One region of the Oscillibacter acetigenes genome, then DNA from elsewhere that is predicted to be linked to it. Evidence: a T-box and tRNA genes for the amino acid it is inferred to sense, from the RefSeq annotation. Region 1 holds a T-box; the other regions hold tRNA genes.
What was found. The T-box of region 1 lies ahead of leuS (leucine--tRNA ligase). A T-box ahead of a tRNA ligase gene usually reads a tRNA of that ligase, here a tRNA-Leu.
Positions count from the first base shown of each region.

Region 2: it has a tRNA-Leu gene. The T-box ahead of leuS (leucine--tRNA ligase) is inferred to sense a tRNA for this amino acid. The anticodon was not compared.
Region 3: it has a tRNA-Leu gene. The T-box ahead of leuS (leucine--tRNA ligase) is inferred to sense a tRNA for this amino acid. The anticodon was not compared.

Region 1 covers NZ_JAOQKG010000004.1:119,354-123,973, forward strand. Annotated here, with positions in the region: gene rsfS (ribosome silencing factor) at 1-173, shown strand, start outside; gene OCV80_RS09380 (helix-turn-helix transcriptional regulator) at 451-813, shown strand; gene OCV80_RS09385 (GNAT family N-acetyltransferase) at 1,005-1,592, opposite strand; T-box leader at 1,774-2,008, shown strand; gene leuS (leucine--tRNA ligase) at 2,298-4,620, shown strand, end outside.
Region 2 covers NZ_JAOQKG010000009.1:55,879-60,498, reverse strand. Annotated here, with positions in the region: gene guaA (glutamine-hydrolyzing GMP synthase) at 1-1,020, shown strand, start outside; gene OCV80_RS16340 (DUF5677 domain-containing protein) at 1,381-2,220, shown strand; tRNA gene OCV80_RS16335 (tRNA-Leu) at 2,565-2,652, opposite strand; tRNA gene OCV80_RS16330 (tRNA-Leu) at 2,725-2,812, opposite strand; tRNA gene OCV80_RS16325 (tRNA-Leu) at 2,844-2,930, opposite strand; gene OCV80_RS16320 (citrate/2-methylcitrate synthase) at 3,080-4,453, opposite strand.
Region 3 covers NZ_JAOQKG010000006.1:263,502-268,121, forward strand. Annotated here, with positions in the region: gene OCV80_RS13590 (MFS transporter) at 189-1,373, opposite strand; gene OCV80_RS13595 (pyridoxamine kinase) at 1,370-2,218, opposite strand; tRNA gene OCV80_RS13600 (tRNA-Leu) at 2,335-2,417, shown strand; gene OCV80_RS13605 (ABC transporter ATP-binding protein) at 3,031-4,215, opposite strand; gene OCV80_RS13610 (ComEC/Rec2 family competence protein) at 4,405-4,620, opposite strand, start outside.

The DNA of each region.
Region 1 (4,620 bases):
GGGAGGATCCTCTCCGCCGGGAGGGCTACCGGGACGGCACCTGGGTCCTGCTGGACTACGGCTGTGTGGTGGTCCACGTGTTCTCCGCCGAGGCCCGGGAGTTCTATTCGCTGGAGCGGCTTTGGCACGACGGCAAGCCGGTGGATCTCTCCGGTGTGCTGACGGAGAATTGATCGCCCTTCGCGCCAAGTGGCGTGTCCAAGCGTTTTGCCGCAGGCAAAAATATGAAATGGGCAGGCTCTGCCTGCCCATTTGAGTCCAATGTGGTGCCACGCAAAACGAAGATTTTGTGGGGCGCCGTGTCCGGTGAAAAGGGGAAACATCAGCTCCGACGGCGCTGACCGCCGGAGCTTTTTTCTGCTTATCAACCCAGAGTTGCGCGATAGCTGGTGGACGCAACCGCCCGCCCCGGGTATGCTGAGACCACCAAAACAAAAGGAGGCAACTGCAATGGCATTCAGTTCCATTATCATGCTCCCGCTGCTGCTCCTGTTTCTGGCCATCTGGGCAGGGCTCATTTATCTGCTGATCCTGCTGATCCGGGCCCTGCGGAAGTACCTGCGGGGCGGGGAGGCCCGCAGGGAAAAAGCGGAGACCCGCCGCACCTTGGGAGAGGTCCTCAAGGCCCACCGGATGCGCTGCCAGATGACCCAGGAGTTCGTGGCGGAGGCCCTGGGGGTCAGCCGGCAGGCGGTCAGCAAATGGGAGACCGGCACGGCGGACCCCAGCACCTCCAACCTGCTGGCCCTGGCGAAGCTCTTCGGTGTGCCAGCGGAGGAGCTGCTGCATCAGGCGACCGGCGGGGGAGTATGAAACAATCGGAATCAAGGGGCAGCGATATAAGTCAGGGGGCGAAAAGCCTTCCCTGCGAAGTGTGAGGGCGCATTGGGCGCGCCTGTATGAAAATGGGCCTGCTTCCTGTGAGGCAGGTCCATGCACCAAGCACTTCGGTTTTAACAAGTCCGGCTGCCTCGGCGCCCAACTTTTCTCCAATATCCATCTGTTCACACGTTCGGTTCTATAAAATGGGCAGCAGATTGGTCCCAATATTTTTTGTAAACCCGATCTGTATTCCCATCAAGATTCAGTTGGTACATCCGAAATGTAACCAGAAAATTCTTGGGCTGCCACTGTTCTTCGTAAGAATATTGGTACTTCATTCCAACGTTCCGCATAACGCCGCCGCTTCTTGGGTTGTTTCGGTCATGCGTTGCTGTGATATAAGGCAGGCCGTCCTTTTTCACTTGGGCGATCACCGCTTTGCCCGCTTCTGTGACAAGTCCCTGATGCCAGAATTCCCTGCGAAGCCCATATCCGAAATCGTGATGTTCCTCCATATCCACTTTTATGTAGCCGATGGGATGATCGTCCGTTTTCAAGCAGATCGCGTAAGCGTATGCCTGCGGCTGGACATATTTTGAAGCGTATCTTTCTTCATAGAATTTCTTGGCTTCTTCTATGCTGTCTATCGGATACCAGGGCAGGAATTGATTGACTTCCTTGTCATGGAGAATCAGAAACAGCCATTCCAGATCGCGCTCTGTGAATTTCCTCAAGATCAAACGCCCGGTTTCCAATGTGGGCGTGTTTATCAGGGTGCCCTTCACGGTTTCGCCTCCCCCCAAAATTGCCAGAGTTTTTTCTGCTGCCATACGTTGGATTTTCCCCATTATACAGAGCAGGACGGGCAAAAACAAGATGTCGACTGGATTGTAAAGCGCTTTTCCCGCTTACCTCTTGACAAAACGCGCAAAGCCACATAAAATAGACCCGTTAACGACATTGATGGGAAGAAAGGCGAAATGTCCCGCCTTCAGAGAGCCGGCGGTTGCTGCGAGCCGGTGGGGGACCTTCGCGGATGACTGTTCCCGGAGTCTCCCGCCTGAACGGACATAGTAGGGTGGGACGGCAGGCCCCGTTACTGGCCGAGGCCCTCCGGGCCGTTGAGCGCCATCCGGCAACGGCTGGCGAAACCAGGGTGGTACCGCGTAGCTTTTACGCCCCTGACCGTAAGGTCGGGGGCGCTTTTACAGCTTAAAGAGGGGATTGACATCTCCTTGCCCGCAGGGGGCACACCGCATCCGTCAGGCGGCAGAGCCGCCAACGGCTGCGCAGCAGAGTGCCTTCACCAGCGGCATCAGTCACTGGCGACACAACCCAAGGCGGTTGGGTCAAAGTATTTTTGCCACGTACAGAAGGTGAATTGCCCCGTAGAAGCAAGAGAGGCCGCCCGGGGGCGCGCCGCGGCAAAAATAAATCGAACAGAGAAATCCATTCACAGGAATGAGGAGAAGGATATGAAATACGATTTTGCCAGCATTGAGAAAAAGTGGCAGCAGAAGTGGCTGGAGGAGAAGCCCTTCACCGCCGTCACGGGGGACAAGACTCGGGAGAAGTTCTTCGGCCTGATCGAGTTCCCCTATCCCTCCGGCCAGGGGCTCCACGTGGGCCACGCACGGCCCTTCACCGCCATGGACATCATCTGCCGGAAGAAGCGGATGCAGGGCTACAACGTCCTGTTCCCCATCGGCTATGACGCCTTCGGCCTGCCCACAGAGAACTACGCCGTTCAGCACCACATCCACCCCGCCAAGGTGACCCACGACAACATCGAGAACTTCCGCAAGCAGCTCCACATGCTGGGCTACTCCTTCGACTGGGACCGGGAGGTGAACACCACCGACCCCAGCTACTACAAGTGGACCCAGTGGATCTTCCTGCAGATGTTCAAGAAGGGGCTGGCCTACAAGGCTTCCATGCCCGTCAACTGGTGCACCAGCTGCAAGATCGTCCTGGCCAATGAGGAGGTCGTGGACGGTGTGTGCGAACGCTGCGGCGGCCAGGTCATCCGCAAGGAGAAGAGCCAGTGGATGCTGGCCATCACCAAGTACGCCGACCGGCTCATCGACGACCTGGACGACCTGGACTTCATCGAGCGGGTGAAGATCCAGCAGAAGAATTGGATCGGCCGGTCCGAGGGCACGGAGGTGGACTTCACCGCCACCAACGGCGACAAGCTGACGGTCTACACTACCCGGTGCGACACGCTGTTCGGCGTGACCTATATGGTCATCTCCCCGGAGCATCCCTATCTCCAGCAGTGGAAGGACCAGATCCAGAACTGGGATGCTGTGGCCGCCTATATCGAGGAGGCCGCCCGCAAGTCCGACTTTGAGCGGGGCGAGCTGAACAAGGAGAAGACCGGCGTCCGGCTGGAGGGCATCGAGGCCGTCAACCCCGCCAGCGGCAAGCACGTGCCCCTGTTCGTCTCCGACTACGTGCTGATGGGCTACGGCACCGGCATCGTCATGGGCGTGCCGGGCCACGACCAGCGTGACTGGGAGTTCGCCACCAAGTTCGGCCTGCCCATCGTGGAGGTGGTCCAGGGCGGAGACATCACCAAGGAGGCCTTCACCCTGAAGGACGACACCGGCATCATGGTGAACTCCGGCTTCCTGGACGGCCTCACCGTGAAAGAGGCAATTCCCACCATGAAGAAGTGGGTGACGGAGCAGGGCATCGGCCGTCCCAAGACCAACTTCAAGCTCCGGGACTGGGTGTTCAGCCGCCAGCGTTATTGGGGCGAGCCCATCCCCCTGGTGAACTGCCCCAAGTGCGGCTGGGTCCCCCTGCCGGAGGAGCAGCTGCCCCTGCTGCTGCCGGAGGTGGACTCCTATGAGGTCACCGACACCGGCGAGAGCCCCCTCAGCAAGATGACTGACTGGGTGAACACCACCTGCCCCAAGTGCGGCGGCCCCGCCCAGCGGGAGACCGACACCATGCCCCAGTGGGCTGGCTCCAGCTGGTACTTCCTGCGGTATATGGATCCCCACAACGACAAGGCATTCGCCTCCAAGGAGGCCTTGGACTACTGGTCTCCCGTGGACTGGTACAACGGCGGCATGGAGCACACCACCCTGCATCTGCTGTACTCCCGGTTCTGGCACAAGTTCCTGTATGACATCGGCGCCGTGCCCACCAAGGAGCCCTATGCCAAGCGCACAAGCCACGGCATGATCCTGGGCGAGGGCGGCGAGAAGATGTCCAAGTCCCGGGGCAACGTGGTGAACCCCAACGACATCGTGGACCAGTACGGCGCCGACACCATGCGCCTCTATATCATGTTCATCGGCGACTTTGAGAAGGCCGCAACCTGGTCCAACGACGCGGTGAAGGGCTCCAAGCGGTTCCTGGACCGGGTGTGGAATCTGGCGGAGAGCGCCTCCGACAGCTATGATGTGACCCCCGCCAACGAGGCCGTCATCCACAAGACCATCAAGAAGGTCACAGAGGATGTGGACAGTCTGAAGATGAACACCGCCATCGCCGCCATGATGACCATGGTGAACGAGCTGAACGCCAACGGCTGCACCCGGGGCGACCTGAAGTATCTGCTCCTGCTGCTGAACCCCTTCGCCCCCCACATCACCGAGGAGCTGTGGGAGAACCTGGGCTTCGCCGCCCAGACGGGCAAGATGTGCTGCCAGGCGGAGTGGCCCGTGGCGGATGAGAGCAAGACCGTGGCCTCCACAGTGGAGCTGGCCGTCCAGGTAAACGGCAAGCTGAAGGGCACCATCTCCATGCCAACCGACAGTGAGGAGAAGGCCGTGGTGGATGCCG
Region 2 (4,620 bases), on a different contig from region 1:
GTCAATCATACGGAGCATGGCACCGACATGATCCGCAACTTCCTGTATGAGGTCTGCGGCGCAGCGGGCGACTGGACCATGGGCGACTACAAGGAGACTGCCATCCGCCAGATCCGGGAGAAGGTGGGGGACGGCAAGGTGCTGCTGGCCCTGTCCGGCGGCGTGGACTCCTCCGTGGCGGCAGCCCTGGTAGCCGAGGCCGTAGGCAGCCAGCTGACCTGCGTGTTTGTGGACCACGGCCTCATGCGCCTGAACGAGGGCGACGAGGTGGAGGAGGCCTTCAAAAAGTGGGACATCAACTTCGTCCGGGCCAACGCGGAGGAGCTGTTCCTCTCCAAACTCTCCGGCGTCAGCGAGCCGGAGCGCAAGCGGAAGATCATCGGGGAGGAATTCATCCGTGTCTTTGAGGCGGAGGCCAAAAAGATCGGCCAGGTGGATTACCTGGTCCAGGGCACCATCTATCCCGATGTGATCGAGTCCGGCACCGGCGACGCCGCCGTCATCAAGAGCCACCACAACGTGGGCGGCCTGCCGGACTATGTGGACTTCAAGGAGATCATCGAACCCCTGCGGATGCTCTTCAAGGACGAGGTCCGTCAGCTTGGTCGGGAGCTGGGCCTGCCGGAGTATCTGGTCATGCGCCAGCCTTTCCCGGGCCCGGGCCTTGCCATCCGGGTCATCGGCGAGGTGACGAAGGACAAACTGGACACTCTGCGCCTGGCAGACTTCATTTTCCGGGACGAGATCGCTAAGGCCCATCTGGAGGGCACCATGAACCAGTATTTCGCGGTGCTCACCAACATGCGTTCCGTGGGCGTTATGGGTGACGGCCGGACCTATGACTACACTCTGGCTCTCCGCTCTGTCACCACCACAGACTTCATGACCGCCGACTGGACCCGTATTCCCTACGAGGTGCTGGACCGGATCAGCGTGCGGATTGTCAACGAAGTGCCCCATATCAACCGGATTGTGTACGATATCACGTCCAAGCCGCCCGCTACGATCGAGTGGGAATGACGGTCACAAGCTCCAGGGCCTGCGCTTGGGCCCTGGAGCTTGTGATTCTTAAAATCGGAACAGGAGGGATCACATGGATCAGGCAGGCGTTGCGCTATACCACCGTGTTATGCGGCGGGAAAATTTTGAGAAGGCGGCAAAGGATCTTGTGTCCTTGGTATACGCCGCGGAAAAGAAGGAGCCGGGAAAGCCGAGAACCCTGTACCTTGACATTGACGGACACCGCAATGCGCAGGGCAGGTTTGACGCGGATATGCGGAGCTCCAAAAGGGATTCGGATTGAGATTTCTGCTTCCGTTTCTTACGGAAGTTCATTTCCCACTGATTTCTGACAGGAACAAGAACCCACAGCGGAATGATGTGCCCGAACGGCTGGAAATTTCCCACGCCAGAAATGAGAAGGACCACAGCCTAGACGCCCCGTATGTGGAGAATTTCAGCCACACCGAATATCAGTCCGAGGCGACTGTATACGCCTATCTCAAACAGGTCTCGGATTTTTTGAAGCGCTACCAGGAGCTGGACGCAGAGTATGCGCTGCTGCCCCCAGAGCCCTATGACCTGCAAAACTATCTGCTCCAGTGGCGTCTTCACATGCGCGAGCTGATCAACGAGCTCTTCAACATGTTTGTGGGCGGGAATCTGTTTTCCGCAGCGGCGATGACGCGGACTCTGATGGAGTGCTGTGTCTACGGGAAGGTGCTGAAGCAGGAAAAGAGCGCCCGCCTTTTGGAAGACTGGTTTCTCTGCGGGATGATCCGCAGCCTCCCCGGCCAGGATGGGGCGCTGCGGCAGGCAAAACTCAAAACTGTGTATGCACTTTGCAGCGCATGGAACCGAGAGCCGGAGGAAACAATCCGGCGGTTCAAAAAGGGCAACGAAAACGAGTGGCTGGTTTCCGTGATCCCGGGCAAAGGCCGGATCTACTTCTCCCATGTTTGTGAATACATGCAGGAAACGGAGCTCTATCAGACGTATCAATGGGCCTGCGCGTTTGTCCACGGGCAGGATATCCGCTCCAAAATACATCCCTTTACATTTTACGACTCCACCTATCATCTGCTCACTGTGATGATGTCTTATATCTTCAGGGCGATCCGCCTGTACCCTGTCTCTGAGGAGCTGGAGGCGGAGATGCAGAAGCTCGAACGGGACCTGGCTGCTCTTTGGGGAACCACCAGCTGGGACAAAAACGCATGACGGGCTTACGAGGCGGCTGTACAGGTTGCCGCGGCGCTGATGGTGCCCTGCCAAAAGCATCCAAAATTCAAAAAGAGAGACATCTACTTTCCGCAGATGTCTCTCTTTTGAGAAGGGACGGTCAAAATCGATATTTTAAAATCTCGAAAAGGTATAGGAGACCCACCCCACCGGCCTTCTGGCCGGCGGCGCATTTGCGCCGCACGGGCGCTTTGCCGCAGGCAAAACCTCGGCGCAGGCGGAATTCACTTCCGCCGAGCATTTGAATCACCGAAGGGCGGAGGCCGCCTTCGGCTGCCGGAGCCCAAAGAGAAAGGACTTCCGGATAGGAAGCCCTTTCTCTTTGGTGCGCGAGGCGGGACTTGAACCCGCACGTCCGTAATGGACACTAGAACCTGAATCTAGCGAGTCTGCCAATTCCACCACTCGCGCGTCGATATGAACTTTGCTCCCTGTATCTCCCCGTTGGGGTGTTCCACCGGAAGGGAGCCCTCCGGTGGAACGTGGTGCGCGAGGCGGGACTTGAACCCGCACGTCCGTAATGGACACTAGAACCTGAATCTAGCGAGTCTGCCAATTCCACCACTCGCGCATAGAGCGGTTATCTTTTCAGAGACACCGTATGGTGCGGCTGACGGGATTTGAACCCACACGTCGATTCGGACACCAGCACCTCAAGCTGGCCTGTCTACCAGTTCCAGCACAGCCGCAAATGTTCGTCCCCTAAAAAAGACTGCTTGATTATTATAGCCAGTCGAGATCCAAATGTCAACTGTTTTTCCCCGATCAGTCGAAAAAATTTCCATGGACCAGGAATTCGGCCGGGACCGCCGAAGACGGTCCCGGCCGCCTGACCTGTTCAGCGCCGGTCCATGGACGTATAGGGACGGTGCTCCTCCACACACTCATACCGGGGGCGGATCAGCTTGCCTCCCACGGAGAGCTCCTCCATCCGGTGGGCACTCCAGCCGGCGATACGGGCCACGGCGAACAGGGGCGTATACAGCTCCTTGGGCAGGCCCAGCATCTCATAGACAAATCCGCTGTAAAAGTCGATGTTGGTGGAGAGCACAGACTTGTGCTGCCGCTCCATCAGCAGCTGCTTGCCGATCTTCTCCACATTGGCGTACAGGGCCAGCTCGTCCTCCCGGCCCTTTTCCGCCGCCAGGTGATTCACGTAGGCCCGGAACACCTCGCACCGGGGGTCGGTCTTGGTATAGACCGCGTGGCCCAGGCCGTAGATCAGGCCGCTGCGGTCGAAGGCATCCTTGTTCAGGATCCTGGTGAGATAGTCCGCCACGCAGCCCTCGTCATTCCAGTCCCGCACGTGCTCCTTCACGTCGTCCATCATGGCCATCACCTTGCTGTTGGCGCCGCCGTGGCGGGGACCCTTCAACGAGGCCATGGACGCGGCGATGGCAGAATAGGTATCTGTTCCGGAGGAGGTGACCACATGGTTGGTGAAGGTGGAGTTGTTGCCGCCGCCGTTGTCCGCGTGGAGGATCAGGGCCACGTCCAGGGTCCGGGCCTCCAGATCGGTGTAGCTGCAGTCCTCCCGCAGCATCCGCAGGAAGTTCTCCGCGGTGGACAGCTCCGGCTTGGGCACGTGGATAAACAGGCTCTCCCCCTGACTGAACCGCCAGGCCTGATAGGCGTAGATGGCCAGCACGGGCATATTGCTCATCAGCTGCAGGCACTGGCGCAGCACATTCTCCAGCCCGATGTCGTTGGGCTTGTCATCATAGCAGAACAGCGTCAGGATGCCCCGCTGCATGGTGTTCATCAGATCCCGGGGCGGCGCCTTCATAATCACGTCCCGGAAGAAATTGGTGGGCAGCGTCCGGTAGGAGGCCAGCTGCTGGCAGAATGCCTCCAGTTGGGCGGCGGTGGGCAGTTCGCCGAAGAGCAGCAGATAGGCCGTCTCTTCAAAGGCGAAGCGGCGCCCCTCGGAGCCCTTCACCAGCTCCCGGCAATCGATGCCCCGGTAGTAAAGCATACCGTCCTGGGGGATGATGTGCTCCCCCTCCGTGACGCTGTAAGACTGGATCTCGCCCACCCGGGTCAGGCCGGTGAGCACGCCGCGGCCGTCCTCGTCCCGCAGGCCGCGCTTGACGTTATACTCCTTATAGAGCTTGGGGTCGATGTAGTTTTTCTTCTCCCACTGTTCCTTCAGCGCGAGAATGGCGGGGGTGATCTCACAATAGGCGTTCTCACGGTTCTCTTTCCAGACCATAGGGGTGCGCGCTCCTTTCGGCGGCATGCAGCCGTTGTACTATTTGCAATAGTATCATTAAAAAATTGCATTTTCAACCGTTTTAAAAAATATTTTTGAAAAAATAAGAAAACTTTTGAATTTTTCTTTTTTCGAACTTGCAAATTCAAAAAGCAACAGGCAGCCCT
Region 3 (4,620 bases), on a different contig from region 1:
AGTCAGATGACTGTTGTGTTGAGTGGTCATGACACTCATCACAGGGACATAGCGGGTGGCCGCCCGCTATGCCCTGCCGCAGTTTATGCTTCCGCATTCAGTTTAACCGATGGAGAATGGAAAATCAAGGGCTTTCCAGAGTTTCTCGCCATATAGAAAACGGCACGGCAACCGCCGTGCCGCTCTTTTTATGTCTTGCTCCGCCCTGCCGCCAGCATGAACAGCACGCCGATGACGCCGAAGACCAGGCACATCCCCAGCATGGCGTCGGCGCCGCCCCAGTCGATGGCGTACCCCGCCAGGAAGTTGCCGAACATGGCCCCCAGGCCGTTGGAGGCGATCATCATAATGGACTGGCCCTTCACCTGGTCCACCGGGGAGACGTTTGCGTTGGCGTAGTAGACCGAGGCGGGGGTGAACAGCCCGTACCCCAGCAGCTGGACGGGCTGCACCAGCAGGAGTCCGGAGAGGCCGGGGGCCAGCAGGAACAGCAGGGGCTTCACCGCCATGAAGCAGATGGACATCCGCAGGGTCCCCGCCGCGCCGAAGCGGCGGAACAGCGGCGTGAACAGCAGCGCCGCGGGCAGCTCCGACGCCCCCATCAGAAACAGTGCCAGACCCAGGTGCCCCTCGTCGCCGCCCCGGTCTGAGACGAGGTTCACCATGAAGCTGACGATGGGCATAATGGCCGCCAGGGTGAAGAACAGGCTCACCAGCGTCAGGGTGAAGGGGCGGCTGCTTTTCAGAATGTACAATATGGAGTGGGGCCGCTCTCCCCCGCCTTGGGCCTGCAAGGCATCTTTGGGAAAGGCAGGGTACAGGGCCACCACCGCGATCATCAGCACCAGCAGCGCCATGTGGGTCAGCAGCAGGCTTTCTGTTCCGAAGCGCACCGCCTGCTGGCCGCACGCAACGCAGGCCAGGGCATAGGACAGAGACCCCAGCCCACGGCTGAGGCTGTACGACATGTCCACCCCGGCGGCGATGAACTGCACCGCCATGGAGTCCAGCAGAGGATAGGCGTTCAGCTCCAGAATGCCCAGGGTCAGGAAGATCAGGGCGGTGCCCCAGAAGCCGGGGCGGGTGGTGTAGAATACCACATTCACCCCCAGGGCCAGCACCAGACAGGCGTTCAGCAGGCGTTTGATCGGCACCTCCGGGTGGCGGTCCGCCCAGCCTCCCAGCAACGGCTGAGCCAAAATGCCGGCAAAGCAGCGAATGGAGGCAAAGATCCCCGCCTCCCCGCTGGTAAAGCCCCGCCCCAGCAGCAGAGAGGTCTGGTAGCCCGCGAAGATGGCAAACATGGCCCAGTAGACCACGTGGACCAGCGTATAGGATACGTTCAGCCGCCGCAGAGAGGGGAATTCGGTCATACGGTCTCCTTTCCGGGAATCAGCAGACCCAGCAGGGGTTCAAAATCCACGCCCTCCCGCATAGGCAGGTCTTCCGCCGCGGTCCGCTCCGCGCAGGCACGGACGAACGCCGCCGCCTCTCCGGCGGCGGAGGAGAGGGACTCCCCCCGCACCAGGGCCCCGGTGAGGACGCTGGAGAACACGTCCCCGGTGCCGTGGAACTCATGGGCTACATAGGCGGTCTGAACGGCCTCCGTCTTCCCGGTGCGGGCGTCGAAGCAGACGGCGCCGGTCCGGCCGGGGGCCAGAGAGGCGCCCGTCAGCACCACAGACCGCCGCCCTCCCAGGCTCAGCCGCTCCGTGATCTCCCGGAGGCCCGCCTCGCCGGCGGGCAGCGTCTCATAGGGCTGGCCCAGCAGCAGCGCTGCCTCCGTCAGGTTGGGGGTGATGACGTCCGCCAGCTCCGCCAGCCGGGCCATGCCGCTGCACATGGCGGCGGTGTAGGTCTGGTAGACCCGGCCGTAGTCCCCCATCACCGGGTCCACCACCACCACGGTGTCCGGTCCCCGGAACCGGCAGATAAAGTTCTCCACCACGCCGATCTGCCGCTCACTGCCCAGGAAGCCGCTGTATACAGCCTGGAATGTCAGGCCCAAGCTGGCCCAGTGGTCCGCCACCTTGGACATTTCGTCGGTCATGTCCAGAAAGGTGAACCCCTCGAACCCGCCGGTATGGGTGGAGAGAAATGCCGTGGGCAGGGGGCAGCACTGGACCCCCATGGCGGAGAGAATAGGAATGGCCACAGTGAGAGAACACCGGCCGAAGCCGGACATGTCATGAATGGCAGCAACGCGTGGGGTCATCATGGTACGCTTCCTCTTTTCAATGGTTTTGAACAGACTGCATTTCATTGTATCGTAGATTTTCCTATTGTTCAAGAGGAAGAGATGTGATATACTGCAACTATCCCAGCATCATCTCTGCGGGTATGGTGGAATTGGCAGACACGATGGATTTAGGTTCCATTGGGCAACCGTGCAGGTTCAAGTCCTGTTACCCGCACCAGCTCGCCGCAAGCGTCATATCGCTTGCGGTGAGCTTTTTCATTTCATTGCAGAGCTTATCGTGCGCTCGTTCTGCTGCTTTTCGATTCCAAACTGAACCAACTTCACTGGGCTTCGGTTTGGGTCCGCCGCTTTGCGGCGATTTTATCTTACTCACGAGGTAATATCGACTCCAACCGGCCCTGCCATCAAAAGGGGCATCTTTTTGGGATGTCCCTTTTGACGGGTTTCGCTGTCCGGAGGGATGGCTCCGCCCTCCGATGCTCTAAAATACGCGGGTGAATGAATTTGCATTGCGCTAGGCATCCGCTTTCCGGGAAAACACCTGCCCGCCGCCCGTGCCGACTGGAAGGGCGGTGCTGAAAATGTGGATTTTGACCGAACCGTTCCCGCCCAAAAAGAACGATATCCAGAGGCCGCCGGTTTTTGACGTTCGGCGGCCAGAGAACGGCTCCAAACAGCCGGTCCCCTTCTGTGCTTCCACGGTCCCGCAGCCACTGCCGTGCCGCTGGCCGCGCCCTGATTGAAACTAAAAAAAGGAGACGCGCTGAAAAGCGCGTCTCCTTTTACAGCAGAGTTTGACCGTGGTGCATCCGGCACGGCAGGGCGGCGGATCAGACCTCCAAATTCCGGCCGGTCTCCCGGTCGAAGACATGGGCCACGTTCCCGCCGAAGGTGAACGGCAGGGCGCTGCCGGTGGCGGGAATCGGATGCCCCGCCCCCTGGAGATCCATGGTCTGGAGGATGACGATGGTGTCCCGCCCGCAGGCGTCCACGTGGAGATGGACCGCAGAGCCCATCATCTCCGCCACGTCCACAGTGCCCCGCACCGCCTGGGACGCATCCCCGGCCAGGGAGATGTGCTCCGGCCGGACGCCCAGCGTGATGGGGCCGGGCTGGACCTGCTTCCGGGCCAGGTTCGCCTGCTTGGCTTCGGAGAGTTCCACCCGGGCGTTCTCCAGAACCACCGCATAGCGGCCGTCTTCCTTCACCAGCTCCGCATCAAAGAAGTTCATCTGGGGCGTGCCGATAAAGCCCGCCACGAACAGGTTCGTGGGATGGTCGAACACCTCCTGGGGCGTGCCGATCTGCTGGATGACGCCGTCCTTCATGATGACGATCCGGTCGCCCAGTGTCATGGCCTCTGTCTGGTCGTGGGTCACGTAGATGAACGTGGTGTCGATCCGCTGGCGCAGCTTGATGATCTCCGCCCGCATCTGGTTGCGCAGCTTGGCGTCCAGGTTGGAGAGCGGCTCGTCCATCAGCAGGACCTTGGGCTCCCGCACGATGGCCCGGCCAATGGCCACCCGCTGGCGCTGGCCGCCGGAGAGGGCCTTGGGCTTGCGGTCCAGATACTCCGTGATGCCCAGAACCTCCGCCGCCTGATCCACCCGCTTGCGGATCTCCTCCTTGGGGTACTTCTTCAGCTTCAGGGGGAAGGCCATGTTCTCCCGCACAGTCATGTGGGGGTACAGAGCGTAGTTCTGGAACACCATGGCGATATCCCGGTCCTTGGGTGCCACATCGTTCATCAGCTTGCCGTCGATATACAGTTCGCCGCCGCTGATCTCCTCCAGGCCGGCGACCATCCGCAGGGTAGTGGACTTGCCGCAGCCGGAGGGGCCTACCAGCACGATGAACTCCTTGTCCGCAATGTTCAGGCTGAACTCCTGCACTGCCAGCACGCCCTCATCCGTAATCTGGAGGTTCGTCTTCTTCTCCTCAGAGCCCTTTTTCTTCTTGGCGGGTTCCTGGTGGGGATAGACCTTCTTGATGTTTTTCAGAATAACTTCTGCCATGATATCAGGCTCTGGAAACAGCGCCTCCGCAGCTGTTCCCTCACGGCCGGCCGGGGCCGGTCCGCCTCTGTGGCAGGTCTCCACGCTGCCGCACCGCGAGCCAGGCGGGGTTCTCCTCCTTTTTTCGTCCCGCTCCCGGCAGAATGTGGAGTGCCGGAGCGGACGGATATGTCGTATTTGACCGGGGACTCAATCCGGGATGGACAGGTATGTGCCCTCCATTGCGCCGCCGGCGCCTACTGTGAACGTCAGGGCCTGATGGGGGGGCGGGACTGCGCCGTCCGGACCGGGCGGGCAGTCGGAAAAGTACAGCCGTGCGCCGCTGTCCGCCATCATCTGCAGGATGGCCGGATCGGCGCTGTTGTAGCGGCGGTCGCTGGATGCGCAGCACACCACCGCCCGGGG